Regions from separate parts of the Mangrovibacter sp. MFB070 genome, predicted to be linked through region 1. Evidence: predicted binding sites of a transcription regulator. Region 1 holds the regulator's gene; each other region holds the start of a gene.
What was found. Region 1 encodes CRP, which controls carbon source genes, mostly activating them, when cyclic AMP is high. Its sites were predicted from a motif close to ATGTGANNNNNNTCACAT; they were not measured.
Positions count from the first base shown of each region.

Region 2: the regulator CRP is predicted to act here: its motif matches at 4,686-4,703, upstream of cdd (cytidine deaminase).
Region 3: the regulator CRP is predicted to act here: its motif matches at 2,831-2,848, upstream of DT73_RS23725 (nucleoside-specific channel-forming protein Tsx).
Region 4: the regulator CRP is predicted to act here: its motif matches at 5,384-5,401, upstream of DT73_RS03500 (enolase C-terminal domain-like protein).

Region 1 covers NZ_JJMI01000028.1:14,497-22,141, forward strand. Annotated here, with positions in the region: gene prs (ribose-phosphate diphosphokinase) at 1-333, opposite strand, end outside; gene DT73_RS15470 (NUDIX domain-containing protein) at 527-1,246, shown strand; gene DT73_RS15475 (hydrolase) at 1,361-2,377, shown strand; gene DT73_RS15480 (YheU family protein) at 2,379-2,597, shown strand; gene DT73_RS15485 (phosphoribulokinase) at 2,698-3,573, shown strand; gene DT73_RS15490 (OsmC family protein) at 3,626-4,030, opposite strand; gene crp (cAMP-activated global transcriptional regulator CRP) at 4,328-4,960, shown strand; gene pstS (phosphate ABC transporter substrate-binding protein PstS) at 5,171-6,208, shown strand; gene DT73_RS15505 (aspartate aminotransferase family protein) at 6,328-7,551, opposite strand; gene pabA (aminodeoxychorismate synthase component 2) at 7,639-7,645, opposite strand, start outside.
Region 2 covers NZ_JJMI01000050.1:9,811-17,455, reverse strand. Annotated here, with positions in the region: gene DT73_RS21125 (LysR family transcriptional regulator) at 1-195, opposite strand, end outside; gene DT73_RS21120 (NAD-dependent succinate-semialdehyde dehydrogenase) at 316-1,755, shown strand; gene DT73_RS21115 (carboxymuconolactone decarboxylase family protein) at 1,797-2,135, shown strand; gene DT73_RS21110 (NAD(P)H-quinone oxidoreductase) at 2,209-3,189, shown strand; gene DT73_RS21105 (CidA/LrgA family protein) at 3,542-3,943, shown strand; gene DT73_RS21100 (CidB/LrgB family autolysis modulator) at 3,940-4,632, shown strand; gene cdd (cytidine deaminase) at 4,764-5,648, shown strand; gene sanA (outer membrane permeability protein SanA) at 5,764-6,510, shown strand; gene mglC (galactose/methyl galactoside ABC transporter permease MglC) at 6,624-7,634, opposite strand.
Region 3 covers NZ_JJMI01000053.1:124,477-132,121, reverse strand. Annotated here, with positions in the region: gene secD (protein translocase subunit SecD) at 1-455, shown strand, start outside; gene secF (protein translocase subunit SecF) at 466-1,437, shown strand; gene DT73_RS23725 (nucleoside-specific channel-forming protein Tsx) at 1,711-2,568, opposite strand; gene DT73_RS23720 (DUF3251 domain-containing protein) at 2,936-3,505, opposite strand; gene nrdR (transcriptional regulator NrdR) at 3,656-4,105, shown strand; gene ribD (bifunctional diaminohydroxyphosphoribosylaminopyrimidine deaminase/5-amino-6-(5-phosphoribosylamino)uracil reductase RibD) at 4,109-5,221, shown strand; gene ribE (6,7-dimethyl-8-ribityllumazine synthase) at 5,362-5,832, shown strand; gene nusB (transcription antitermination factor NusB) at 5,855-6,274, shown strand; gene thiL (thiamine-phosphate kinase) at 6,374-7,351, shown strand; gene pgpA (phosphatidylglycerophosphatase A) at 7,329-7,645, shown strand, end outside.
Region 4 covers NZ_JJMI01000008.1:146,420-154,064, reverse strand. Annotated here, with positions in the region: gene DT73_RS03515 (GMC family oxidoreductase) at 1-1,634, shown strand, start outside; gene DT73_RS03510 (aldehyde dehydrogenase) at 1,627-3,117, shown strand; gene DT73_RS03505 (DapH/DapD/GlmU-related protein) at 3,258-3,875, shown strand; gene DT73_RS03500 (enolase C-terminal domain-like protein) at 3,999-5,252, opposite strand; gene DT73_RS03495 (SDR family oxidoreductase) at 5,586-6,353, shown strand; gene DT73_RS03490 (MFS transporter) at 6,439-7,645, shown strand, end outside.

The DNA of each region.
Region 1 (7,645 bases):
CTTATCAAAGTTAAGGCTGTTCAGTGCGTCAGCAAAAATACGTAACGCGAAGCTGTCTCCGGGTTGCATATACCTGTCCTGCCGGGCACACGCCAGCCAGGCCAGTTGTAAGTGACTGAAGCGGATATCACACTGATGGCGGATAGCATCAACAGACTGAGCCAGCAACATCCAGTCATCCATAGTGGCAAGCCCTGTCGCCCGGACCACCATTTTGTCAGCAAAACCAGGTAACTCAGTACGCGTTTTTGCCCAAACAGCACCGTCAGGGAAACGCCCGGTTTCAACCATAACCTCCTGGTTATCAAGCCAAATACTCAGTGTCATATTCATAACCGCCTCCAATTAATGTCCCTAAGACAGTTATAATATTGTCCTAAAGACATTTTATTGCAAGCAAAAAATTGTCCCTATGACACAATTAACAATTAATGCATTGATTAATATAAGAAAAAAAACATACCCACTCCACAGCAGCACCATGTAAAATGTGACTTTGAGACAGTTATTATTGCCAGGAGTGAAGGTGGAGAGCGAAGAGCAGTACCTGAAAAATTATGACGCCAGTCGTTTCCCCTCGCCTATCGTCACGGTAGACAGCGTGCTATTCACTCTGCATGAAAAACAACTCTGTGTATTACTGGTGAAACGTAATCAGCACCCTTTTCTGGGGCTGTGGGGGCTGCCTGGCGGTTTTATTGATTTGCACAAAGATGATTCCACACAAGCAACAGCTGCGCGCAAACTGGCAGAAAAAACAGGCATTTCTCCTTCGTGGCTGGAACAACTGGAAACCTTCTCCGGGCCGAACCGTGACCCAAGGGGCTGGAGCATCACCGCAACCTGGTTTGCACTCATCGCCTGGGAGGCCTGCCAGCCACATATTGCAACAGTAAGTGATGTTCAGTGGTGTCCGGTAGCAAATCTGGAAAGCAAAGCACTGGCTTTTGACCACGCCGCAATCATTGCCGCGGCCTTGCAGCGCCTGCGGCAAAAAACGATGTACTCCCTGTTACCAGTCTATTGCCTGCCAGAAACATTTACCCAAACGCAGTTGCAGGAAGCCACCGAAGCCATTCTTGGGCAACCAGTGCAGCGTAAAAGCCTGATCCGCCGCTTTGAAGCGTCAGGAATGTTTGAAGATACCGGGCAAAGTGTTGCCACTGGGGCCCGAAAAGCGCGGTTGTGGCGGCGTAAACCCAACATCCCGGTTCACTTGTTTTCGCGCAATCTGCTGGCAGATTGAACATGAGTTGGTTATTTTTACATCAATGCCGTGAAATACATAAACGTGACGCATGACTCACGGTATAGTAGCCAGTAATTAGCGCGATAATGAATTGATACCTGTTTTACAACTATGACCCAGATTACCCCCGTCGATGCCAGTGAAGAAAACAACAGTCAGAGGGATTTTCACCCTATGCCTGGGCTTTCTAACCCGCATTTACAAACGATGCTGCCCCGTCTCATTCGCCGGCGCCTGCACTTCAACCCTTTTTGGCAGCGGCTGGAGCTTCCGGACGACGATTTCGTCGATCTTGCATGGAGTGAAGACCCACAACAGGCTCTGCATAAACCCCGGCTGGTGGTATTTCATGGCCTTGAGGGCAGCCTGTACAGCCCCTATGCCCACGGTATGATAGAAGCAGCGCAAGCACAGGGCTGGTTGGGTGTCGTAATGCATTTTCGTGGCTGTAGCGGAACACCCAATCGCCAAAAGCGGATTTATCACTCCGGTGACACTGGTGATGCCAGTTACTTTCTTAACTGGCTGAACCTGCGTTATGGTTCAGCACCCACAGCAGCGGTAGGTTACTCACTGGGCGGAAACATGCTGGCCTGCCTGCTGGCAGAACAAGGTAACCAGTGCACACTGGATGCAGCAGTTATTGTCTCAGCCCCCTTTATGCTGGAGCAGTGTTGTTACCATATGGAGCGGGGTTTTTCTCGTATTTATCAACGCTACCTGTTGAACTTACTGAAAGCGAATGCCAGCCGGAAACTGGCTGTGTACCCGGGTTCACTCCCTGTCGATTTACCCCGGTTACGCAAAGTAAAACGAATCAGAGAATTTGATGATTTAATTACTTCCCGTATTCACGGTTTTGACGACGCACTGGATTACTATCGCCAGTGTAGCGCCATGCCCCATCTGCCGAATATCGCGGTAAATACACTGATTATTCACGCAAAGGATGATCCCTTTATGGATCATCATGTCATACCAGACAGCACTCTACTTCCGTCAAATATTGAATACCAACTCACCGATCATGGTGGTCATGTCGGGTTTATCGGTGGTAGCGTCGCTCGCCCGGAAATGTGGCTTGAAAAGCGCATCCCCAGTTGGTTAACCCGTTATCTAAGTAATTAAAATGATCATTCCCTGGCAACAGATAGCACCCGATACGCTTGATAACCTGATTGAGTCCTTTGTATTACGTGAAGGTACCGATTATGGCGCGCAGGAGCGCTCACTTGCTCAAAAAGTGGCGGATGTAAAACGGCAACTGAAACAGGGTGATGCTGTTCTGGTCTGGTCTGAATTGCATGAAACGGTGAATATCATGCCCCGCACCCAATTTAAGGGCTGATTCACAGGCGTCACACACAGTATTGGCATCCACCACTATACTGCTTTAACCTGCAGTACTGTGCGTTTCACATTGCCTCTTACTGATGGAGTGGTTGTTTATGTCAGCCAAGCACCCTGTTATTGCGGTTACCGGTTCCAGTGGAGCCGGTACCACGACAACCAGCATTGCCTTTCGTAAAATATTTAATCAGCTTAATCTGCGGGCTGCCGAAGTTGAAGGTGACAGCTTTCACCGCTATACCCGCCCGGAAATGGATATGGCAATACGTAAAGCCCGCGACCTTGGCCGCCATATCAGTTATTTCGGGCCAGATGCCAACGACTTTGCCTTGCTGGAGCGCACATTCAGGCAATACGGCGAGCAGGGTAACGGCCAGTCTCGCAAATATCTGCACACTTACGATGAAGCCGTTCCCTGGAATCAGGTGCCTGGTACCTTTACCCCCTGGCAACCGCTGCCTGAACCCACAGATGTATTGTTTTATGAAGGGCTGCACGGCGGCGTGGTAACTCAGGAGTGTGATGTCGCTCAACACGTTGATCTCCTGGTCGGCGTGGTACCTATCGTTAACCTCGAGTGGATTCAAAAGCTGGTAAGGGACACCAGTGAACGCGGCCATTCCCGGGAAGCCGTGATGGATTCAGTGGTGCGCTCAATGGAAGATTACATCAATTACATTACACCCCAGTTTTCACGTACTCACCTTAACTTCCAGCGAGTGCCTACCGTGGATACGTCCAACCCCTTTGCAGCCAAAGCGATTCCTTCTCTGGATGAAAGTTTTGTCGTTATTCATTTCCGCGGGCTGGAAGATATCGATTTCCCATGGCTTTTGGCAATGCTGCAAGGGTCATTTATTTCTCATATCAATACACTAGTTGTCCCGGGTGGGAAGATGGGCCTGGCGATGGAGTTAATCATGACGCCACTGGTCAAACGCCTGGCTGAAGGGAAAAAAATCGCGGGGGCCTGATACAGGCACAGAACGGGCGGGCGCTGCAAAGTACAGCCCCCGCCATGAAAACTTAGCCTTCAACCACTTCCCATGAGTGCGTGATGGTGGCTGCTTTGCCAAGCATTAACGCAACAGAGCAATATTTTTCCGCAGACAAATCCACCGCGCGAGCCACGGCATTATCTTTCAGATCTTTCCCTGTAACGATGAAGTGCAAATTGATAGTGGTAAACAAACGCGGCGCTTCTTCCCGGCGTTCAGATGTCAGTTTGACCTCACAATCAGTCACATTATGGCGGCCTTTTTGTAAAATAGAGACAACATCAATGGCACTGCATCCACCGGCAGCCATTAGCACCATTTCCATTGGACTTGGCGCTTTATCACCGGAGTTACCATCCATCAGGACCTGGTGGCCTGAGGCGGATTCACCCAAAAATGTTAAACCTTCAACCCATTTAACTCGCGCCTGCATACTCATTACTCCCAACTAAAGTGTTATCGCAACAGATTACGCGGCATTAACAAAACAGGCAATGGAAGGCGACACAGGTCATGCTGAAACGAGACAATAGAAGACACTTCAGGAAACCTGTGCTAAAACAAACAAGATGTAACAGACTGACAGTGACGTCATACCTGTTACAGAGGAAAAAGCGATTACAGACCAAACGACTCATGGCTCGCTTCAGGAATGGGGCGATTTAATGTTGTAACGCCAACAGGGCCCTACCCTGTCTTTGAGCAAGTTTATAATAGAGGATAACCGCGCATGGTGCTTGGCAAACCCCAAACAGACCCGACTCTCGAATGGTTCTTGTCACATTGCCACATTCATAAGTATCCATCCAAGAGCACCCTGATCCATCAGGGCGAGAAAGCAGAAACGCTGTATTACATCGTAAAAGGCTCTGTGGCCGTGCTTATCAAGGATGAAGAAGGCAAGGAGATGATCCTTTCTTATCTTAATCAAGGCGATTTTATTGGCGAACTGGGGCTGTTTGAAGAAGGCCAGGAGCGTAGCGCCTGGGTTCGTGCAAAAACAGCCTGTGAAGTAGCCGAAATTTCATACAAAAAATTTCGCCAGTTGATCCAGGTAAACCCGGACATTCTGATGCGCCTTTCATCCCAGATGGCACGTCGTTTACAGGTCACTTCTGAAAAAGTAGGGAACCTGGCATTCCTTGATGTAACCGGCCGAATTGCACAGACTTTGCTTAACCTGGCGAAACAACCTGATGCAATGACCCACCCGGATGGCATGCAAATCAAAATTACCCGTCAGGAAATTGGCCAAATTGTTGGCTGTTCCCGTGAAACTGTGGGCCGTATTTTAAAAATGCTGGAAGATCAAAACCTGATTTCCGCTCACGGTAAAACCATTGTGGTATACGGTACTCGTTAATTTTACTGTATTTCATCACACATTGAGGCACGCTCCAGAGCGTGCCTTTTTGTTTTGCTCAACCCAATATCCCTTCGGCTTTACCGAACAAATTCTGAAAATTGTTCACGAATGACACAAAACTGTCACAAATTCGCCTTATTCTTCCCGGGTACTGAAAACACAGCGATTAAAAAATTATTTTTGATCTAACCTTTTCCGGGAGAAATTATGGCAATGCTTAGCTCTTCAGCCCGTCTTGTAATCGCCGCTCTGACTCTGTCCACCACAACTGCATTTGCAGCCACTAACCTGACAGGTGCCGGTGGTACGTTCCCAGCGCCGGTTTATGCAAAATGGGCTGCAGAATATCAGCAGAAAACAGGTTCTCAGGTAAACTACCAGGGAATTGGTTCTTCAGGTGGTATCAAACAAATCATTGCAAAAACCGTCGATTTTGGTGCATCTGATGCGCCAATGAGCGATGCTGATCTGGAAAAAAATGGCTTGTTCCAGTTCCCGACCGTGATTGGTGGCGTGGTTCTGGCCGTTAATATCCCGGGTATTAAATCAGGTGAACTGACTCTGGATGGCAAAACACTGGGTGATATCTACCTGGGTAAAATCAAGAAATGGAATGACCCGGCAATCACTAAGCTGAACCCGAATGCCAAATTGCCGGATACCAACATCAATGTGGTTCGCCGTGCAGACGGTTCAGGCACCTCTTTCGTCTTCACCAGCTACCTGTCCAAAGTAAGCCCGGACTGGGCAAGCCAGGTTGGTAAAGGCACCACCGTTAAATGGCCAACTGGCCTGGGCGGCAAAGGGAACGATGGCGTGGCTGCATTCGTACAGCGTCTGCCGGGTTCTATTGGTTATGTTGAATATGCCTACGCAAAACAGAACAACCTGACCTGGACTAAGTTGTTTGATGCTGACGGTAAAGCAATCGAGCCGACCCAAAAAAGCTTCAGTAACAGCGCAAAAGAAGCCGACTGGAGTAAAACCTTTGCTCAGGACCTGACTTATCAGAAAGGTGCAGATGCATGGCCAATCTCTTCTACTACTTTTATCCTGGTCTACAAAAAGCAGGAAAATGCAGAGAAAGGTGCCGAAGTGCTGAAGTTCTTTGACTGGGCTTACAAAAATGGCAACGCTATCGCTGGTAACCTGGATTACGCTCCACTGCCTGCAAGCGTTACTGAACAGATTCGTGCTGCATGGAAAGCCAATGTAAAAGACAGTTCAGGTAAAGCCCTGTACTAATCTTGATGAATGGAACACTCTGCTTCAAAAGTAAAAAGCCGGGGTTACCCGGCTTTTTATTGCTGTCCTTGAACCCCGGCACCATCAGTTAAGTGCATACAGAGAGTGCATGAGTGCAGTTACAGCCCTTTAACCACCGCTTTTATTGCATCGGCAAAACGAGCCATACCCTCTTCAATATCTTTATAATCAATAACCAAAGACGGAGCCAGACGGACTACATCCGGCCCGGCATTGAGGATCATCAAACCATTCGCTGCGGCCGCATTCAGTACATCACGCGCCCGCCCTTTGTATGCGGCACTCAATTCGGCACCAATCAGTAACCCCATTCCCCGGATATCACTGAAAACAGCGTACTGTTCATTAATCTGCTTCAGGTGTTTTACGAACAACTCGCGTTTCGCCATAACACCATCCAGAACTTCCGGCGTATTGATAATATCGAAAGCAGCACCTGCCACCGCACACGCCAGTGGGTTACCGCCGTAGGTCGAGCCATGTGAGCCAACATGGAATGCCGATGCAATCTCTTCTGTTGTCAGCATCGCACTAATTGGGAACCCACCGCCAATCGCTTTAGCACTGGTCAAAATATCGGGAGTCACATTATAGTGCATGTAAGCAAACAGCTTACCAGCACGGCCCATACCACACTGAACTTCATCAAACACCAGCAGGGCTTTATATTCGTCACACAGCTCACGCAGGCCTTTCAGGAACTCAGGAGTGGCCGCCATCACGCCGCCTTCTCCCTGAATAGGTTCCACCACAACAGCACAGGTGTGGTCATCCATAACGGCTTTCACCGCATGTAAATCATTAAAAGGCACATGAACGATATCTGCCGGTTTCGGGCCAAAGCCATCTGAATATTTAGGCTGCCCCCCCACAGAAACAGTGAATAAAGAACGTCCATGAAAAGCATTATGAAAAGCGATTATTTTTGTTTTATAAGGACTGTGGCGCGTAGACGCATAGAAACGGGCCAGCTTAAAGGCGGTTTCATTGGCTTCAGTGCCCGAATTCATAAACAAAACGCGCTCCGCAAAAGTTGAGGCTATCAGTTTTTGCCCCAGCTTCAATGCCGGCTCATTAGTAAACACGTTACTGGTATGCCACAAGGTTTCCCCCTGTGCTTTCAGTGCTTCAACCAGCGCCGGATGGCAGTGCCCTAACGCTGTAACCGCAATGCCGCCTGCAAAATCAACGTACTCATTACCTTGCTGATCCCACACTCGGCTCCCTTTACCTTTCACCGGGATAAAATTTGCGGGGGCAAAAATTGGAACGATAACGTCATCAAATGTTGAGCGGGTTACTGCGGGTTGTTCAGTTGCCATTTCATATCCACCTATGTTTAGTAGAAATGCGTAATGAAATTATAATCACAAAATATGCATAAAAAATCATTTGATAGCAATGAAAAATCAACGT
Region 2 (7,645 bases), on a different contig from region 1:
CCCGGCATCAGTCAGTGTCAGGTGGCGCGTGGAACGTAAGAAAAGTGGGGTGTCCAGGTGGGCTTCGAGGGCATCAATCTGCCGGCCTACAGACGACGGTGTCTTGCCACGCCGCCGCGCAGCACCCGAAAAACTGCTCTCATGTGCAACATCAACAAAGACACCAAGAAACTCCGCAAATTTTTCTGATTGCATCTGTGCATTTCTTGCATAGCTGTTGTGGGGAGTTCCTATCTTATCAGCCATGGGTTCTTTTCATACTCTTCTTCTCAACGAAACGGCAAACAAGCCAACATCAATCTGAGGATGAAGACCATGCAAACCACACCATACGATTCACTCTACCTGTTCATCAACGGTACCTGGCTGGAAGCGGAAGAACGCGACACCGTTGCTGTCATTAATCCATCAACCGAAAAAACGCTGGGCCGTTTGCCCCTGGCAACCAAAGCAGACCTGGAACTGGCACTGAATACCGCACGCGACAGCTTCAAAATCTGGAGCCATACCGTTCCGGCTGAACGTGCTCGTGTACTAAAACAGGCTGCCGCACTGATGCGTGAACGGTCTGAGCACATTGCCAGCCAAATGACGCTGGAAGAAGGCAAGCCACTGGCAGAAAGCCGGGATGAAGTTCTGCGTGCGGCAGACTACTTTGAGTGGTTTGCAGAAGAAGGCCGGCGTATTGATGGCCGGGTGGTACCGGCAAACCGGCCTGGCATTCAGCAACTGGTAAAAAGACAGGCGATTGGCCCTGTCGCTGCCTTTACCCCGTGGAATTTCCCGGCTATTACCCCGGCACGCAAACTGTCAGCGGCATTAGCCGCAGGTTGTAGCGTCATTCTTAAGCCTGGCGAAGAAAGTCCGGCCACGGCACTGGCACTGGCTCGCTGCCTGGATGATGCCGGGTTGCCGAAAGGTGTGTTGCAAATCGTCTTTGGGGTCCCAGACCAGGTTTCGGCGCAACTGATTGCCTCGCCGATTATCCGTAAAGTGGCTTTTACTGGCTCTGTACCGGTAGGCCGGTTGCTTTCTGAACGTGCCGCCGCAGGCGTGAAACCCATCACACTGGAATTGGGCGGGCATGGGCCGGTTCTGGTGTTTGAAGATGCAGATATTGAAACCGCAGCGAGTGCCGGTGCCGCCAACCGCTTTCGCGGCACAGGGCAGGTGTGCATTTCGTCCACTCGTTTTCTGATTCAGGCTGGAGCCTATGAGCACTTTGTAGAACGCTTTGTGGCTGCCACCCAACAACTGGTAATTGGCGACGGGATGTCTGCCGAAACTCAGGTTGGGCCACTGGCGAACCCCCGCCAACTGGCAAAAATGACAGAACTGATTGCCGATGCCGTAGAACAAGGAGCCACAGTGCTGACTGGCGGTAAGCGCCTTAACCGGCCGGGCTATTTCTTTGAACCCACAGTACTTACTGATGTGCCAATGAGCGCCCGCATTATGCATGAAGAGCCTTTTGGCCCGATTGCTGTACTGCGCCCGTTTAACACGCTGGAAGACGGGCTGGAAGAGGCCAACCGCCTGCCTTATGCCTTGTCGGCTTATGCATTCACCCGCGATGCCCGCACAGCACTTGATGTTGGCGATGGCCTGGAAGCCGGAATGATTGGCATCAACCAGTACCGCATTGTGGCAACAGAACTGCCCTTTGGCGGCATGAAAGAGAGTGGCCATGGTTCAGAAGGCGGCAGCGAAGGCATTCATCACTACCTGACCAATAAATTTATCAGCCAGGCCTGATCCTCATAAACACAACGCACAACAACATAAAGGAAAAGACCATGAAAAGTATCGACTTTACCAGCCCACGAGCAGCAGCCCGCCCTTTTACACCCAAACTGGCGGATTTCGTAGAGCAACCGCTCTATTCCGATGTCTGGACTGACACAGACCTGGCTCCCCGCGACCGTAGCCTGATAACCATCGCCTGCCTGGTGGCGTTAAACCACGCTAATGAGTTACCGGCCCACTTACGGCGCGGCGTGGAGAACGGGCTGACTCAGACAGAGCTAAGCGCCGTGATCACTCACCTGGCGTTTTACGCGGGTTTCCCGGCTGCCATTACGGCATCGGCTTACGCTAATGCGACGTTCAGCAATAACGATAACGACGCGCAATAACACCCGGTTGCCAGCCACTCTCACTGCGCTGGCCATACCCAACATCTTCTGACTTGTGATAAGAGGCAACAAAATGAAAGCGATAAACTTTGATGAATTTGGACCTGCCAGTGTACTGAAACTGGGTGAAGCAGCAGACCCCGTACTTCGCCCGAATGATTTACTGGTGCGTACCCGCGCCGCCGGTGTGAACCGAGCAGATTTAACCCACCGCCGCGGAGGTTATGGCCGCCCCGATTTCGGTGACTCCACCATTATGGGGCTGGAAATTGCTGGCGATGTCATTGCTGTAGGGGAAAATGTCCGGGGATACACAGTGGGTGACCGGGTAATGGGGATTGTTGGTGGTGGCGCTTATGCTGAAGTTGCCCGTATAGACTACCGGATGGCAATGCCCATCCCGGGGAAAATGGATTACATCCATGCAGCAGCGATTACCGAGGTCTTTGTCACCGCTAACGAAGCACTGATTCACCTGGGGCAATTGCAGGCTGGTGAAACAGTGCTGGTGCACGCAGGTGCTGGCGGGGTTGGTGGTGCAGCAGTGCAACTGGCTCATGCCGTGGGTGCGACAGTGCTGACAACAGCCAAAAAAGAAGCGCATGGCCTGGTCCACCAACTGGGCGCAGACTACGCCATTGATTATGAGAACGAAGATTTTACCGACGTGGTTTCCCGTGTCACCGAGGGCAAAGGCGTGGATTTGATACTGGATTTTATTGGTGCGCCTTACCTTGCCCGGAATGTTAACTCCCTCAACTTTGGTGGCCGCCTGGTGCAAATTGGTATCATGGGTGGCATTGAGAACGCACAACTGCCTTTGGACCGCGTGCTGTACCGCCACTTGCGGATTATGGGAACCGTCATGAAATCCCGTTCTCAAGAAGTAAAACAGGCTATGTCGCAACGCTTTCGCGAACGCTGGTTATCCCGGTTTAATGAAGAAAGTTTAAACCCAATTATCGACAGCGTGTTCCCTCTGGCTGAAGCCAGTGCCGCGCACCAGAGAATGGAAGACGGCCTGAATGTGGGTAAAATTGTGTTAACCATGTAAATCTCACCCAGGCAGCATGGTAAAACAAGGGGGAGGAAGCAATGCGTTTCCTCTCCCCCTTCACAGGGCAACATCTCAAGCCCGCAAAGCACAGTACAAAACTGTGCCAGCACGACCTGTCATCAACACTTCCGATTCTGCTGCACATAGCACACAGCCGGTTACCCTGACAGGTACACTCCCTTTCCATCAACCGCAGTACCACACTGGATTGCATCAATCACCTATGGTATCAACCGGTATCAGCCATACTAAAAAGGCATTGTTGCTATAACCGGAATTCATGGTGTGATCCATAGCACAAAAGCTTTTTTAATTGTATGATGAATGCATTCATTCAGGGGTTACTTAAATGCGCCATACATTGCTTATTATCTGGCAATATTGCCGGGCCTTCTTCTTTATTTATGCCTGTCTGTATGCCGGGCAGTTTATTGCCACACTGCTCCCTATTACGATTCCAGGCTCCATCATTGGCATGCTGCTGCTGTTCCTGCTGCTTTCATTACAAATTCTGCCAGCCCAGTGGGTAAAACCTGGCTGCCATCTATTTATTCGTTACATGGCATTGCTGTTTGTGCCCATTGGGGTGGGGGTTATGCAGTATTTCGATTTACTGCGTACCCAGTTCGGCCCCATCGTGGTGTCGTGCACTATCAGTACCATAGTTGTTCTGGTCGTTGTCAGTTGGAGTTCTCACCTGGTCCACGGTGAACGTAAAGTGGTTGGCCAGAAAGAGGTTAAAGAGAAATGAGTGATATTTGGTGGTCGTTGCCACTGACTCTGGTGGTGTTCTTTGCAGCACGCAAGCTTGGCTCTGTGGTTAAAACCCCACTGCTTAACCCGCTGCTGGTTTCCATGGTGGTGATTATTCCCTTTCTGCTGCTCACCGGGATTAAATACCAGCACTATTTCCAGGGCAGCAAGATGCTGAACGACTGGCTGCAACCGGCTGTCGTGGCGCTGGCATTTCCGCTGTATGAACAGCTTCACCAAATTCGCGCCCGCTGGAAATCGATTATCTCTATCTGCTTTATTGGCAGTATGGTGGCAATGATAACCGGCACCAGTATTGCGCTTTTAATGGGTGCCACACCGCAAATCGCAGCGTCTATATTGCCTAAATCCGTTACCACCCCTATTGCGATGGCTGTAGGCGGGAGTATTGGCGGGCTGCCGGCAATCAGCGCGGTGTGTGTTATCTATGTCGGGATTCTGGGTGCAGTTTTTGGCCATACTCTGTTAAATGCCATGCACATCACCACCAAGGCTTCGCGTGGGCTATCTATGGGTACAGCTTCCCATGCGTTAGGCACTGCACGTTGTGCAGAACTGGATTTCCAGGAAGGCGCATTCAGCTCACTGGCACTGGTTATCTGCGGGATTATTACTTCGCTGCTTGCTCCGTTCCTCTTTCCGGTGATTCTGGCAGTTTTAGGGTAAAAGTTGCGCACAATCTCGAAAATACGCAACATATTTCACGAGTTGCATTAATAATTAGACGCTGATCACATATTCAGGTTGATGAGAACCGTACACTACGGTTCCATTAACCTGATACAAGGCATCATGTTATGCATCCCCGTTTTGTTTCAGCCTTCGAAGCCCTGCCTGTAACACTTCGTGCTTCCCTGCAACCTTTACTGGACGATAGCGCTTTTCCGGCCATGTTGACCCCGGAGCAAACACAGCACCTGCAACAACAAACCGGTATGGATAAGCACGCCCTGGCTTTTGCATTGCTGCCTTTAGCCGCAGCCTGCGCCTGGACAGGTATTTCGCATTTCAATGTGGGTGCAGTGGTGCAGGGTGCCAGTGGAGCCCTGTGGTTTGGGGCAAATATGGAGTTCCCGGGCAGCAGCATGCAACAAACCATTCATGCTGAACAAAGCGCAATTAGCCATGCATGGATGGGTGGGGAACAGGCCCTGAGCGGAATAACCGTCAACTACACACCCTGTGGGCACTGCCGCCAGTTTATGAATGAACTCAACAGTGGGTTGTCGCTGGAAATTCATTTGCCGGAACGGGCACCAGCAACACTGGGCAATTACTTGCCGGATGCCTTCGGGCCGAAAGATCTCGCTATCACCACACTGCTGCTGGATAACGAAAACCACGGGTTCATGGTTACAGGCACGGAACTGGAACAAGCGGCAATCGCCTCCGCCAACCGCAGCCACTGCCCTTACAGCCAGTCTCCAGGTGGGGTGGCATTGCAAACCCATGACGGCAATATCTTTGCCGGAAGTTATGCTGAGAACGCGGCGTTTAACCCGTCTTTACCCCCATTACAGGTTGCCCTGAACCTGCTGCGCCTGCGTGGTTACGGGGCTGAAGATATCGCTTGCGCAGCAATAGCAGAGCGTGCCAATGGGCAGATAAGCCACCATGACAGCACGGTTTCACTGCTGAATACTCTGGGTTGCCAGAAGATAACCTGCGTAGCACTCGCCTGATCAAGTGAGCATCGCGTGCTCAAAATAGCTGCAACCAGGCGGGGATAGCTTGCTCTTCACGGAGTGGTCAAGTAGCCTTGAAAACACTTTAACCGCAAGCCGAGCGTTACTGATTATGTTTAAGCGTCTGTTATACAGTCTGTTAGTCCTGACCGGGTTAATGCTGATAACGGCGCTTGCCCTTGACCGCTGGATAAGCTGGCAAACAGCGCCCTACGTGTATGATGAAATCCAGGACCTGCCCTACCGCCAGGTGGGAGTGGTGCTGGGTACGGCCAAATATTACCGCACCGGCGTTATTAACCAGTATTACCGCTACCGTATTCAGGGCGCACTCAATGCCTATAACAGTGGCAAGGTAAACTACCTGTTGTTAAGCGGCGATAACGCATTAACCAGCTATAACGAACCCATGACCATGCGCAAAGACTTAATCGCCGCAGGTGTGGATCCGGCTGATATCGTACTGGATTACGCCGGGTTCCGGACACTGGATTCAATAGTGCGTACCCGCAAGGTATTCGATACCAACGATTTTATTATTATCACCCAGCGTTTTCACTGCGAACGCGCGCTGTTTATTGCGCTGCATATGGGGATTCAGGCACAGTGCTATGCAGTTCCTTCCCCGAAAAATATGTGGTCGGTGCGCTTCAGGGAGTTCGGTGCCCGGCTCGGCGCACTGGCCGATTTATTTATTTTTAAACGTGAACCGCGTTTTTTGGGGCCATTAGTGCCTATTCCGGCGGCTCATGTTGTTTCTGATGATAATCAGGGCTACCCCGCTGTAACGCCAGAGCAATTGCTTGAACTGCAGAAGAAAGCCAGCTCCGCAGAAAAGAAAGTGACTGATACGCCATAAAGTGTGGGGGCTTATTTTGCCTGCCCGCAGTTTCTCTCAGCTACCTGTGCGCCAGAAACCAGGCAAAAAAACCGCACCAGGAATAACAGGTGCGGTTCTTCAGTTGGAACAGCTTATTTCTTGCGGGTGTATTTCAGTGAATCCAGCGCCACAGCAAAGATAATAATGCCGCCTTTAATAATGTACTGCCAGTAAGGGTTGATACCGATATAGGTCAGGCCGTAGTTAATCACAGTAAAGATGATTACCCCGGTCACCACACCAATCACCGTGCCCACACCACCACTGAACGAAACACCACCCACCACACAGGCCGCAATGGCGTCCAGTTCGTACATAAAGCCCAGGTTGTTGGTGGCAGAACCAATACGCCCGGCTTCCAGCATCCCACCGAAGGCGTAAAACACACCAGATAAGGCGTAGATCATCAGCAGGTTCAGGCCAACATTCACCCCGGATACTTTTGCCGCCTCAGGGTTACCGCCGATGGCAAAAATGTTTTTACCAAAGCGGGTTTTGTTCCACAGGATCCAGACAAAAACACTGGCTATCGCTGCGTAGAAGGTAATGTACGACAACCGGAATGTGCCCAGTTGCACAAACCCCTGGGTAAAGGTGGAGAATTGCTGTGCAAAACCGGAAATTGGCGATGCACCAACAAAATCGTAATACAGGGAGTTGATCCCGTAGACGATAATCATGGTACCCAGAGTGGTGATAAACGGCGTTACATTAAGGTAAGCAATGATAATGCCGTTAACCAGGCCGATTACCGCGCCAATCACGCAGACAATCAGGATAACCAGTGGAATAGACATGGTTTCCAGGTGCGGGAACACTTTGTTGACGTTATCCATCGCCTGCAGCATGGTCGCCGCAATCACCGCCGCCAGGCCAACCTGGCGCCCGGCAGACAGGTCTGTCCCCTGGGTAACAATCAACCCGGCCACACCCAGTGCGATGATAATACGCACCGATGACTGGGTCAGAATATTACTCATGTTAAGCAGGCTTAAAAAGGTTGGGTCCTGGAAAATAATAATAGCCAGTAAGACAAACAGTACGACGTAAATACCGCCGTCCTTCAGGTAGGTAAGTAAGCTTTTCTTATTTAACGCACTCATGAGAAGCCCCT
Region 3 (7,645 bases), on a different contig from region 1:
TCATCTTTATGATTTTCTTCTACAAGAAATTCGGCCTGATTGCGACATCTGCTCTGCTGGCTAACCTGGTGTTAGTTGTCGGGATTATGTCTTTGTTGCCTGGCGCGACACTGACAATGCCTGGTATTGCGGGGATCGTGTTAACCCTTGCGGTGGCCGTCGATGCGAACGTTTTGATTAACGAACGTATTAAAGAAGAAATGAGTAACGGTCGTACAATACAACAGTCCATTGATGAAGGTTACAAAGGTGCGTTCAGCTCGATTTTCGATGCGAACATTACCACTCTTATCAAGGTCATTATCCTGTACGCCGTGGGCACCGGGGCAATCAAGGGCTTTGCAATTACCACTGGTATTGGTGTGGCAACGTCAATGTTTACCGCAATTGTCGGTACCCGCGCCATCGTGAACCTGCTGTATGGCGGCAAACGCGTCAAAAAGCTGTCTATCTGAGGAGTGCGTTGTGGCACAGGAATATACTGTTGAACAATTGAACCACGGCCGTAAAGTCTGGGACTTTATGCGCTGGGATTACCTGGCCTTCGGCATCTCTGGTTTGCTGCTGGTTATTTCCCTGGTTGTAATGGGGGTTCGTGGGTTTAACTGGGGTCTGGATTTCACCGGTGGTACGGTGATTGAAATTAACCTCGAAAAACCTGCAGATATGGATCTGATGCGTTCTGCTCTGCAAAAAGCGGGTTTTGTTGACCCGTTATTGCAAAACTTTGGTAGCAGCCGCGACATCATGGTTCGTATGCCGCCAGTGCATAACGCTAATGGCAGCCAGGAACTGGGTAATAAAGTGGTTAGTGTAATTAATGAAACCACTCACCAACAGGCAACGGTAAAACGTATTGAGTTTGTTGGCCCGAGCGTAGGTGCTGATTTGGCGCAGAAAGGCGGTATGGCATTGTTTGCTGCGCTTATCTGTATCCTTATCTACGTGGGTTTCCGTTTTGAATGGCGTCTGGCTGCCGGGGTTGTTCTGGCACTGGCGCACGACGTGGTTATCACCATGGGGGTTCTGTCTCTGTTTCACATTGAGATAGACCTGACTATTGTGGCCTCGTTGATGTCGGTTATCGGTTATTCACTGAACGATAGCATCGTGGTTTCTGACCGTATTCGTGAAAACTTCCGCAAGATCCGCCGCGGTACACCTTACGAAATTTTTAACGTGTCACTGACCCAGACGCTGCACCGTACTTTGATTACGTCCGGTACCACTTTGATGGTTATTTTGATGCTGTATCTCTTTGGCGGCCCGGTGCTGAAAGGCTTCTCGCTGACCATGTTGATTGGTGTCACCATCGGTACGGCATCATCTATTTATGTGGCTTCTGCGCTGGCTCTGAAACTGGGCATGCGTCGTGAGCATATGCTGCAACAGAAAGTTGAGAAAGAAGGGGCGGATCAACCGCGCATTCTGCCTTAACCCTGCTTTGTTGTTGGCTGGTAAAAACCACGGTGGTTAAACACCGTGGTTTTTTTTGCCTGTTACACCAGGGTTGGCAAGGGGAATAACAAACAGCTTACGCTTGATGAGTGCTGGCTACGGGGAATAAATCCTTTGGCACAGTCTGGTGGTAAACAGAACAGCAGGTAAAAGAAATGAAGTGAAGAATAAATGCGAATTAAAGCTCAGGAGGAAAATCTCACCCCATGCCCGCCTGGCAGGCACAGGGTGAGGGGGAATCACATTCTGTTATCAGAAGTTATAACCCACAACCAGGTAATAGCCCCAGCCAGTTGATTTCACGTTGAAATCACCTTTACCGAAGTTCAAGCCTGCACCATCATCCCATTGGCCGCCGTTATGGAAATAACGGGCAACAACAGAATAATGCCAGTGGTCATAGTTCAGTGCCAGAATGTGGCTGGAAGCAATTGAGTTGCTGGTACGGTTAGGTTCATCACCTAAATCGGAACCCCAGTCAAAGTTGGTGAAACCGATATAAGTCAGCTTACCGCCCCACAGGTCAGTAATCGGAACAAAGTATTTCACTTTGAAGCGATAACCATCCCATTCGTTCTCATTCGCTGCCAGGTAGTTCTGCCATTGGTATTTGGCATAAATGTTCAGAGACAGTCCCATTGGCAGGCCGGTATCGATATCGGTACCTAAACCCATATACCAGGTGCTCTGACGACCAGATTTATTCCGGCCCATATCGTAGATGTAGTTATTGGCAAAATACCACTCTTTGAACGGCCCAAAACTCAGGTCGGTTCCGGTTAGCTTATCGATGGAAAAGCGTGGTTCGATTTCCATAAAAAGCGGGGAGCCGTGGTTCCAGATACCCTGAGAAGTGGAGTTGCCACCAAAGAAGCGGGGTAAATCCACATAGCCATAGAAATCAAAGAAGTCTTTTTTGGCAAAAGCTTCATATTCCAGGTATGTGTCATTACGGAGTTGTGGCCCAAAGCGTGTGTGGTAACTGCCCACCACGTTAACACTCTGATGCCACCAGTCTGAGAGGTATTCACCACTGTTGTCTGCAGCCTGTGCAGATACAGTGTAAGAAAGTGCGACAGCTGCGCCTGCCGCTAAAAGTGTTTTTTTCATGTAGTGACCACTGTTTTAGATGTCGCAAATGCATGGGAAGGCAGTTGCTATTGCCAGATATGTTTGTTTTTTAGCACGTCACAATTCTTATTCTGCCTCACAAATATATGTTTAGTTAATATAACTTGCATAAGCGAAATCGATTGCGTTCACGTTTGTGCTAATAAAACAACGAAATTCTATCTGGTTTAATTTTACAGTCCAATACAAAATACTTTTTGCTGAAGCATTCCTGCAATAAGCTTAAATGTTTGCGTTAAAAATGTGACGTGAATCTCATTATTGTCATGAGTGAGCAGTAGCCGAATGGGGAGGTTGCAGCCAGCGGTATCAATCCGCCAGTGGCTGCAAGAGAATATGTGGTGCTCTATTGGGTGGTATCTGGCGTATCCATGCTGGTGTCAGACGGTGACAATCCATGAATACGGATAAAGCCAACATCGCTGAGTTGGGTGTCTGGCAGGTGAATGGCGAGATCAATGTCAACCGGTGCTGACAGCGCGGCAGGTGCCTGAAATTGCAGTGAGTGGGTATTCACTTGCTGGTAATGCTCAAGTGTGCCAGAGAGCTTTCCCCATACCAGATTGCCGTTAAATGCCGGTAAACCTTTATCACCATCCCGGTGAATATGAATATAAACCGTGACACCATTTCCTGTTGGCCCAACACGGGACAGTGTGAAGGTTAATAACCCCAACTGGCTGGTAAGCCGGGCTGGTGTGTTTGCCCCCGGGATTAACCAGGCGCCTTCAGTTGAGCGGGCATTCAGTGCGTTCTGCCAGGCGACATCCCGGGTTTCTGTTTGCAGTGTGCGCATTTCGTGGCTTAACGTTTGTACGTCCTGGTGCACACTGCTGACTTCGGCCTGAGGTGTGCAACCACTTACCATCAATGTGGTGACCAGGATAAATAGCCCTGACTGGTAACAGGTTTTCATAGGAAAATGATCCATAATAACGAGGTTATGTTCAGGGTAGCGGGCGCGTAATGAAAGGCATAGCGCCTTTATCTCAAATCATCCGGGTTTGTCGTCTGAAAACTCCAGGGTAAACTATCCAACTATTGCAACAATCAATCAGGAAGCCTTATGCATTGCCCATTTTGTTCTGCAGTGGATACGAAAGTCATCGACTCGCGTTTGGTGAGTGAAGGCTCATCTGTGCGGCGTAGGCGGCAGTGTCTGGTATGCAATGAACGCTTCACCACCTTTGAGGTGGCGGAGCTGGTTATGCCGCGCGTAGTGAAAAGTGACAATGTGCGTGAGCCCTTCAACGAAGATAAGTTGCGCAGCGGTATGCAAAAAGCGCTGGAAAAACGGCCCGTGAGCTCAGACGACATTGAAATGGCGCTGAATCATATTAAGTCACAACTCCGGGCTACAGGGGAGCGTGAAGTCCCAAGTAAAATGATTGGTAATCTGGTGATGGACCAGTTACGCAAGCTCGATAAAGTCGCTTATATTCGTTTTGCTTCTGTCTACCGCAGCTTTGAAGATATTCGCGAATTTGGCGAAGAGATTGCCCGCTTACAGGATTAAATAATGCACGATGAAGGCTACATGGCCAGGGCGTTAGAGCTGGCGCGCCGTGGTCGTTTTACCACCCATCCTAACCCTAATGTTGGCTGTGTGATTGTGCGAGATGGTGAAATCGTCGGTGAAGGTTTTCACTACCGTGCAGGCGAACCGCATGCCGAAGTACACGCTTTGCGTATGGCAGGGGATAAAGCTCGCGGCGCAACAGCATATGTTACGCTTGAGCCATGCAGCCATTACGGGCGAACCCCACCTTGTTGTGAAGCTCTGGTCGCTGCAGGTGTCAGCCGGGTTGTTACGGCTATGCAAGACCCAAACCCGCAAGTCGCCGGGCGCGGGTTGTATCATTTACAGCAGGCTGGTGTGGATGTCAGCCATGGGTTAATGAATAGCGAAGCTGAAGGTCTTAACCGTGGTTTTTTAAAACGTATGCGTACTGGTTTCCCCTGGATACAGGTGAAACTTGGGGCGTCACTGGACGGGCGCACAGCTATGTCCAGCGGGGAAAGCCAGTGGATTACTTCACCGCAATCACGCCGTGATGTGCAGCGTTTGCGTGCGCAGAGTGCCGCTATTCTTTCCAGCAGCGCGACAGTTCTGGCTGATGACCCTGCGCTGACTGTTCGCTGGCAGGAACTTGGCGCTGATACACAACGTATTTATCCTCAATCGGCTTTGCGCCAGCCTGTTCGGGTGATTATCGACAGCCATAACCGCGTGACTCCGGCTCACCAGCTTATCAGCCAGCCAGGGCAAACCTGGCTTGCCAGAACAACAGCGGATACACAACCATGGCCGGAGGCGGTGGAGCAGTTAGTGTTACCTGAACATAAAGGGCATCTGGATTTAGTCGCTTTGATGATGCAACTGGGCCAGCGCCAAATTAATAGTGTGTGGGTGGAAGCCGGCGCACAACTCTCCGGCGCATTATTACAGGCAGGCCTGGTGGATGAGCTGATTGTCTATATGGCGCCAAAACTGCTGGGCAATGATGCTCGTGGGCTGTGCGCATTACCGGGGCTGACCATGCTGGCCGATGCGCCACAGCTGGTTTTCAGCCAGGTTCGCCAGGTTGGGCCAGACCTCTGCCTGCATTTGGTGCCTGATACCAGTCACTGAGTCAGGAATATGCGCTTTGCCAGAATGCCAGCAAAGAGATGGCATTCAGTGCATAAGGCGCATAAAAGTAAGCAGTGCCTGAAAGATTATGATAAAATCCGCCCCCCTGCGGGGGCCACACAAAACTCGTAAGGAAGAGTATGAACATTATTGAAGCTACCGTTGCTACCCCGGACGCTCGCGTCGCCATCACAATCGCGCGTTTTAACAACTTCATCAACGACAGCCTGCTGGACGGTGCCATCGACGCCCTGAAACGTATTGGTCAGGTAAAAGATGAAAATATCACCGTGGTTTGGGTCCCGGGTGCGTATGAGCTGCCTCTGGCTGCTGGCGCACTGGCGAAAACCGGCCGTTATGACGCGGTTGTTGCTCTGGGTACTGTTATCCGTGGCGGTACTGCCCATTTTGAATATGTTGCAGGTGGTGCAAGCACTGGCTTGTCTCATGTCGCGCAGGATAGCGAAATTCCGGTAGCCTTCGGTGTTCTGACTACCGAAAGTATTGAGCAGGCAATTGAGCGTGCTGGTACGAAAGCCGGTAATAAAGGTGCAGAAGCTGCCCTGACCGCGCTCGAAATGATCAATGTATTGAAAGCCATTAAGGCCTGATTTTTTTAGTAAGGGGAATTCCGTGAAACCTGCTGCTCGTCACCGCGCCCGTGAGTGTGCCGTCCAGGCGCTTTACTCCTGGCAGTTGTCCCAGAACGACATCGCAGATGTTGAATACCAGTTCCTGGCGGAACAGGACGTGAAAGATGTCGACGTCATGTACTTCCGTGAACTGCTGGCCGGGGTGGCGAATAACAGCGCATATCTCGACGAGCTTATGAAGCCTGTATTATCTCGCCAGCTCGAAGAGTTGGGGCAGGTGGAAAAAGCGGTACTGCGTATTGCGTTGTTTGAACTGTCTAAACGTGATGATGTCCCATATAAAGTGGCCATCAATGAAGCGATTGAACTGGCTAAAACGTTTGGTGCAGAAGATAGCCATAAGTTTGTTAACGGTGTTCTCGACAAAGTAGCGCCTCAGGTGCGCCCACACCGGAAATAAGTTTGATACATGGCGTGTTGTCTTGTAAGGCAGCACCAGCATTGTTGTCATTGGCCGGGTTTCCCGGCCTTTGTTTTTTTATCTGTTGAGGCTTTTTGTATGGCTTGCGGTGAATTTTCGTTAATAGACCGCTATTTCAATCGTGTCAGCAGTTCGCGGCGGGATGTGGAAACAGGTATTGGCGATGACTGTGCCTTACTGGTTGTTCCTGAACGCCAGACCCTCGCGATCAGCACTGATACGCTGGTGAGTGGTATTCATTTTCTTCCTGATATGGCGCCTGCCGATATTGCCTGTAAAGCACTGGCGGTAAATATTAGTGACCTTGCGGCAATGGGGGCAGACCCAGCCTGGCTTACCCTGGCATTAACCCTGCCAAATGTAGACGAGAGCTGGCTTGCTGCCTTCAGTGACAGTCTGTTCGAGCAACTCAGTTACTATGATATGCAGTTAATCGGTGGGGACACCACGAAAGGCCCTCTGGCGATGACTCTGGGTATTCATGGCTTTGTTCCTCATGGCAGAGCGTTGAAGCGCAGTGGCGCACGCCCGGGAGACTGGATTTACGTGACCGGTACACCTGGCGACAGCGCTGCCGGGCTGGCAATTCTTCAGAAACGTTTGCAGGTGGAAGATAAGGCTCATGCTGACTGGCTGGTGAGCCGGCATCTGCGCCCTAAACCGAGGATTCTTCACGGCCAGGCGTTACGGGATCTGGCCAGCAGTGCTATCGATCTTTCCGATGGACTGATTTCTGACCTGGGTCACATACTGAAAGCCAGTGGCTGTGGTGCCCGCCTGGAGCTGGATAACCTGCCGCTTTCTGACGCACTCAAAGCCAGCACTTCAATGGAGCAGGCGCAGGAGTGGGCGCTGGCCGGAGGGGAAGATTACGAGCTATGCTTTACGGTGCCGGAAGTTAACCGTGGAGCGCTGGACGTGGCAATTGGTCATTTAGGCATTCCCTGGACTTGTGTAGGGCAAATGACAGTTGCCAGCGACGGGCTGATGCTGATGCAACAAGGAAAGCCGGTACAACTGGAGTTACACGGATATGACCACTTTGCAACCGTCTGAAAAAGCCGCGGCCAAACGTCGCCTTAGGTTATCCAACCCCTGGCATTTGTTGGCGACCGGTTTTGGCAGTGGCTTAAGCCCGATAGTCCCAGGCACGATGGGGTCCCTGGCATCTATTCCTTTCTGGTATTTGCTGAGCTTTCTGCCCTGGCAACTGTATGTACTGGTGCTAATGTTGGGGATCTGTATTGGGGTCTATTTGTGCCACGTAACGGCTCGTGATATGGGGGTTCATGACCACGGGAGTATTGTGTGGGATGAATTCATCGGCATGTGGATAACCCTGATGGCACT
Region 4 (7,645 bases), on a different contig from region 1:
ACGAATTTGATTACATCATTATTGGCGGTGGCTCTGCAGGTTCAGTACTTGCCGCACGGCTTTCAGAGCACAGCGAGTTGAGTGTTTGCCTGGTTGAAGCGGGCAGCAACGATGCCACGCCACGCATCCAGACACCAGCCGGAACCATCACGCTGTATAAGAGCCAGAAATACAGCTGGAATTACTACTCCACACCACAAAAGAGGCTGGGTGGCCGGCAAATTCATGTTCCGCGCGGGAAAGCGCTGGGTGGTTCATCATCCATGAACAGCATGATTTATATCAGAGGGTTACCCTCAGATTATGACCGCTGGGAACAGAAAGGTTGCCAAGGCTGGGGCTGGCAGGATGTTCTGCCCTGGTTTAAGCGCTCAGAAAAAAACCTGCTCAATCAGTCTCCCGAATACCACGGGTTTAATGGCGAATTACTGGTTGATAAACCGCGGGACACCAACCCGGTGTCTGCTCTGTTTGTCTCTGCTGGTGTGCGGGCGGGCTTGCCGGAAAATAGTGATTTTAACGGCGCATCACAGCCCGGTGTTGGTATCTATAATGTGACCCAGAAAGATGGCAAACGGTTATCAAGCTACCGCGCATTTCTGCACCCCTGCCTGAGCCGCCCCAACCTGACAGTCATAACGGGCTGCACAGTAGATACGTTGATTCTCAAAGGAAAAGCTGTTGCTGGTGTCAAAGTCATTTTGCCAGGAAGTGATGCGCCAACTGAGCTGATGTGCCGCCGTGAAGTGGTGCTGTGTGCCGGTTCTATTGGTTCCCCGCATATTCTCATGAAATCGGGTATTGGCCCGCGTGCGTCACTGGAGCCTGCCGGTGTTGCCGTTGCCCACGACCTCCCGGGGGTTGGGCAAAATTTGCAGGATCACCTGGATGGCCTGGTTACAGTACGAACCCGCAATCCGTTAACGCTCGGCTTCTCACTGGCGGCATGGAAACCTATTCTCACCTCGCCATTCCGCTATCTGTTCCGGCGCAAAGGCTGGCTGACCACCAACTACGTCGAAGCTGGTGGGTTTGCCTCTACCCGCTTCACCAACCATCACCCGGATATCCAGTTCCACTTTGTGCCGGGTTACCGCAGCCACCGGGGTCGCCTGTTTGAATGGGGGCATGGTTATGCCATTCATACCTGTGTTCTGCGCCCGAAATCTGTCGGTGCGCTGCGCCTTACGCCGGAAAAACAGCCTGAAATTGATTTTAACTTCCTTGCGGATCCATCCGATGCCAGCGTGCTGGTCGAAGGGATAAAAGCCGCCAGAAATATCCTTGCCCAGCCTGAGTTTTCCGCATTTTGCGGCAAGGAGATGCTGCCCGGTACACAGATACAGACTGATGAGCAACTGCTGCAGTACGTGAAAGAAAACTGTGCCACCGTATTCCACCCGGTTGGCACCTGCAAGATGGGAAATGATGCCATGAGTGTCGTTTCCCCTGAAACACTCAGGGTGTATGGCATTGCTAATTTGCGGGTTGCTGACGCATCTATTATGCCGGACCTTATCAGCGGCAATACCAATGCGCCTTCAATCATGATTGGCGAGCGTGCCGCACATATGATCCTTAACGCAACCACAGCACCGCAAGATATCGCCCACGAGGAGCAAGCGTATGCATGACAGACAAAGCTGGGAAAACCGCCTGAACAATCAACAGTTTTGTTCCTGGTCAGTGATTAACGGTGAGCGTTACCTTGCCAAAGATGGCGGAAAGTTGCCGGTCATCAACCCTGCTACCTGTTCAGTTCTGGCAGAGGTAACGGCATGCCAGCAAGCAGATATTGATGAAGCGGTGCATTCGGCCCGGCGTACATTTGATTCAGGCATTTGGTCTGAGCAACCATTGCAGGTGCGTAAGGCAGCATTGCTGCGGCTATCACAACTGATTCTTGAGCATAAAGAAGAGCTGGCGCTGCTGGAAAGCGCCAGTATGGGGAAACCGGTAATGGATGCACTGAACGGAGATATCCCCGGTGCGGCTCATGTGATTGCCTGGTATGCCGAAAGCATCGATAAAATTTACGGTGAAGTTGCCCCCACACCGCCCGGCTCGCTCGCCACTATCACCCGCGAACCCATTGGAGTGGTTGCCGCCATTGTGCCGTGGAACTTCCCGCTGGATATTGCCGCATGGAAAGTTGGCCCGGCGCTGGCAGCAGGTAACAGCGTTATTCTGAAACCTTCAGAAAACTCCCCGTTCACCGCCATCAGGCTGGCTGAACTGGCACTGGAAGCCGGGTTGCCTCCGGGCGTTCTGAATGTTGTCACAGGCACAGGCATTGAAGCCGGGGCCGCACTGGGCAAACATCATGATATCGATGTGGTCACGTTCACCGGTTCGACCACGGTTGGCAAAGCATTCATGGCATACTCAAGTGAGTCTAACCTGAAACAGGTATGGCTCGAATGTGGTGGTAAAAGCGCCAATATTATTTTTGCCAATTGCCGTAATTTGGATGAAGCGGCAGAAAAAGCCGCGTTTGGTATCTGTTTTAATCAGGGGGAAGTGTGCTCTGCCAACTCCCGGTTGCTGGTTGAACGTTCAGTCTACCCGGCCTTTATTGAAGCCCTGCTCAGCAAACTGCACGCCTGGCAACCCATGCACCCACTGGACTCACAAGCCAGAATGGGCGCCATGGTTTCATCTGCCCATAAAGAGAAAGTGCTGGGTTTTATTGCTACAGCTCTGGAGCAAGGCGGCGAACTGCTCACTGGTGGCACTGCTTGTGAAATCGAGGCATCAGGCAATTACATCTCACCCACAGTAATTAAGATCAGCGATGAAAATGCCGCTTTATGGCGCGAGGAAGTATTCGGGCCGGTGCTGGCAGTAAAAGTGTTTGACGAAGAGCCAGAGGCGATTCAGTCTGCCAACAATCATATTTATGCCCTTGCCGCATCTGTCTGGACTGACGACCTGAATCAGGCTCACCGGGTTTCCCGCAAGCTTAATGCGGGCACCGTATCCGTTAATACCGTTGATGCGCTTGATGTCACTGTACCTTTTGGTGGCAACCGGCAGTCAGGGTTTGGCCGTGATCTCTCTTTACATGCTTTTGATAAGTTCACCAGGCTGAAAACCACCTGGCTGGCATTGCGCTAACGACACAACCGTGCGCTTCCCGGGCCAAAAACCCGGAAGCGCGCTCAGTGCCCTGCGATTAACCCCTTGTCATTTCACAGACACAGATACCGGTTACGCTGGTATTTTCACAGACAATTTTCGCAGGCAAGAGCCCCACCATGAACCCCGTTAAACTCGCAGCAACCTTTATTGACCCCAGTGTACGCATGCGTGAATGCCAGACCGGCCGGCAATGCGAAATTCTGGCTGCAACCGCCATGGAATACAGCACATTGGGGGATTTTTCATATATTGGTGAGTACTGTACCGTTGCCGATGCCACTATCGGGAAATTCACGGCTATTGCCAACCAGGTACGGATTGGTGCGCCCAATCACCCAATGTCCAGGCCAGCTCAGCACCGTATCACCTACTGCCCGGAGTACTATTCCCCGCATGCAGCACGAGACCATGCATTCTTTGCCCGTCGCCGTGCCGCTACAGTCACTATTGGTAACGATGTCTGGATTGGTCATGGCGCCATTGTGCTGCCGGGTGTCACTATTGGTGATGGTGCGGTTATTGCCGCCGGAGCGGTGGTCAGCAAAGATGTAGCGGCTTACACCGTGGTGGGTGGTGTTCCTGCCAGAGTAATTCGCCCACGCTTTGCCCCGAAAACGGCACAGCAGTTACAGCAAATAGCCTGGTGGAACTGGCCGCTGGATACCATTATTGAGCGTCTGGCAGACTTTCAGAGTGAAAATATTGAAGCATTCTGTGCAAAGTGGCAGGCGTAAAACCAGAGCCAGCCCAATACCTTCACAGAATGTCATGCTGATGAATAACGCTGGCAGGTTATTGCTAAATCTGTTTAACCCTTACCAGAAAAAGCCCGGTTACAGTAACCGGGCTTGCATCATTCAGGGACGTGACGCAGTACCATCTGGTGTGCGCGCCATGGTCCAGGAAGGAATGCCACCTTCACATGGGTATTGCGCTGCTTTGGCTTCGTCAATATCTATCCCCAGGCCTGGCTTGTCACTCAAATAGGCATAGCCATTGTCTATCTCCGGGCAACCCGGGAACACGTCGCGTAACGCGTCATTCATTGGCGTGTATTCCTGAATACCAAAGTTCGGTGAACTTAAATCCAGGTGCATGTTAGCGCAAACACCAACAGGGGAAATGTCTCCCGGTCCGTGCCATGCGGTACGCACCCCATTCAGCTCACTGTATACAGCAAGTTTCTTCGCCGGAGTAATCCCGCCAATAGTGCTGACATGGCAGCGAATATAATCAATCAGTTTGTTGTCAATGAGCGGTTTCCAGTCATTGACGTTCACAAACAATTCCCCCATAGACACTGGTGTGGAAGATTGTTGGCGCAACATTTTCAGCCAGTCGATATTTTCTGGCGCCACAGGGTCTTCAAGATAAAAGAGCTGATACTGCTCAAGAGTTTTTGCCAGGTTAATCGCTGTTACTGGGGTCACTCGCTCATGTACATCGTGTATAAATTCGATTCCAAAGCCCAGTTTATTACGCAAGTGCTCAAATAAACGTGGAACACTTTTCGCGTAAGCTTCCGGATCAAAATAAATCCCCGGAGTTTTGTTACGAGGTGAACGCTTGGGTTGAATGTTTTTAGCACGAGCTAAATGAGTGGCAATCAATTTAAGATCGTCGGTCCCAGCCCCGCCGTACATTCCCATTTGGCAACGAACATACTGGTAGCCTTCTTCCATTCTGGCGCGGATGTTATCTTCTACTTCAACTTCATCCCCACCATCTGTGTGGCAATACAACGGAATTCCGTCGCGGCATTTGCCCCCCAGCAGGTCATAAACCGGCATACCTGCCAGCTTGCCTTTAATATCCCATAAAGCCATATCCACACCAGACAGGGCATTATTCATGATGGGACCATTGCGCCAGTAACCGCTCACTGCAGCCGATTGCCAGATATCATCAATACGAGACGGATCTTTACCAATCAGAAAGGGGGCCATGTACTCATCAATTGCGCTTTTTACCGCGAAGATACGCTGGGTAAATGTCGCGCAACCCAGGCCATATAACCCCGGCTCATTGGTTTCAACTTTAACTACAGCCAAATCAATGCCGCCAGGCGCCGTCAGGATCGTTTTCACGTTGGTGATTTTCAGTTTACTCACTTTAACTCCTCAATTCAGCGAACCTACGGCATGGCATGCCGTAAAGGATCACACAACAAGTTGTAAGTTGTCCTACAAGTTAGCGGTGTTATATCACGCTTATCATGATGCGTACTCTTGGGAGTGACGTTATGTGACACTGATCAGATTTTGTTTATCAAAATCAACAAAAACATAATAAAAACATGGAAATGATAAATAAACACAAAAATAAAAATGAAACTTAATGTGATCAATGTAGCAAATACCTTCTCGTAACATTGATTTTATACACACAAAAACACACCTTAAATGAGTCAGTCGTCATACAAATTTTACGAGTGAGGAAATAACATGTCCGCTTTATTTGACTTAACAGGGAAAACAGCGCTGGTAACAGGATCTGCACGTGGGCTTGGCTTTGCTTATGCCGAAGGTCTTGCTGCTGCGGGTGCACAAATTATTCTGAATGATATTCGCGATACGTTGCTGGCTGAGTCAGTAGAGAAACTGGTAGCTAAAGGCTACAAAGCCCATGGTGTTACTTTCGACGTTACCGATGAACAAGCAATTGAAGCTGCTTTTTCTCACCTTGATGAACAAGGGATCCATGTTGATATCCTGATCAATAACGCCGGTATTCAGTATCGCAAACCCATGGTAGAACTGGAACTGGAAAACTGGCAGAAAGTGATTGATACCAACCTGACCAGTGCCTTTTTGGTGTCTCGTGCCGCAGCAAAACGCATGATTGCACGTAACAACGGAGGGAAAATAGTCAATATCGGCTCATTAACCAGCCAGGCCGCCAGGCCAACCGTGGCGCCTTATACTGCAGCCAAAGGGGGTATAAAAATGCTCACCTGCTCAATGGCTGCAGAATGGGCACAATTTAATATTCAAACCAACGCTATTGGGCCGGGTTACATCCTGACAGATATGAATACTGCGCTTATCGAAGATAAACAATTCGATAGCTGGGTCAAAAGCAGTAACCCATCACAGCGTTGGGGCCACCCGGAAGAGTTAATCGGTACTGCCGTCTTTTTATCATCAAAAGCATCAGATTATATCAACGGGCAAATTATTTACGTCGATGGTGGTTGGCTCGCAGTTTTATAAAACAGCCACGTACTCTACCTACTTGCCTTTAAAATTTACGGCATGTTTTCAATACTGAGCATGCCGATATAATACAGGTATTATTATGAAGGCCTCAAGATCACGACTCTTTATCCTTACACTGTTGTTTATTGTAACTGCAATCAATTATATGGATCGTGCCAACCTTGCTGTAGCAGGTACCAATATCCAAAATGATTTCAGTTTGTCGCCAACCCAGCTTGGGCTGTTATTTTCAATGTTTACCTGGGCCTACGCTGTAAGTCAGATCCCGGTAGGCTATGTTCTTGATCGTATCGGCTCACGTATTCTTTATGGTAGCGCAATTATTTTGTGGAGTATTTTCACATTCATGATGGGATTCTCGTCACATCATTTATTTGCCACTACTACAGCTTCATTTATTATGTTACTGTCCTGCCGGGCACTGATCGGTATTGCAGAATCCCCCTCATTTCCGTCTAATACAAAAATAATAGCCACCTGGTTTCCTGATCATGAACGGGCACGCGCCACAGCGATTTACTCCAGCGCCCAATATATTGGTCTGGCATTATTAACACCTGCACTGTCGTTTATTGTGGCTAACTATGGTTGGGAAATGTCATTCTATTTATCTGGTGCAGCAGGTATTCTGTTTGGTGTGTTCTGGCTGGTTTATTACCGCGATCCACAGCACAGTAAAACCGCCAATCGGGCAGAGCTCGACTATATCAAGGCCGGTGGTGGTTATGGCTCTACCAACCAGGCCACTGTGAGTGAAAAGATTAGCTGGCACGACATTAAATTCTTCCTTAGCAAGAAGACTGTTTGGGGCTTATTTATTACTCAATTCGCCTGCTCATCAACACTCTATTTTTTCCTGACATGGTTTATTGTTTACCTGGAAAAAGGCCTTCACCTGTCTGTTTCAAAAGCCGGTATTGGTGCAATGCTTCCTTATATTATGGCAATGTTTGGCGTGCTCTGTGGTGGCACACTAAGTGATATGCTTATTAAAAAAGGCAAATCCAGAACACTGGCCAGAAAATTACCAATCATGGCTGGGCTGGGTGTCACCATGATTATTGGCCTGGTAAATTTCTTTGAAAACCAGCCAGTCATTGCCATCATTATTCTGTCAATCGCATTCTTCGCCAATGCTTTTTCAAATCTGGGTTGGGTTGTCTGGAGTGATGTTATCCCCCGTAATTTCCTTGGTACCATGGGCGGTTTCCTTAATATTTGTGGAAATCTTTCAGGGATAGTCAGCCCTATCGTTATTGGCGTTATTCTCCAACGCACTCAAAACT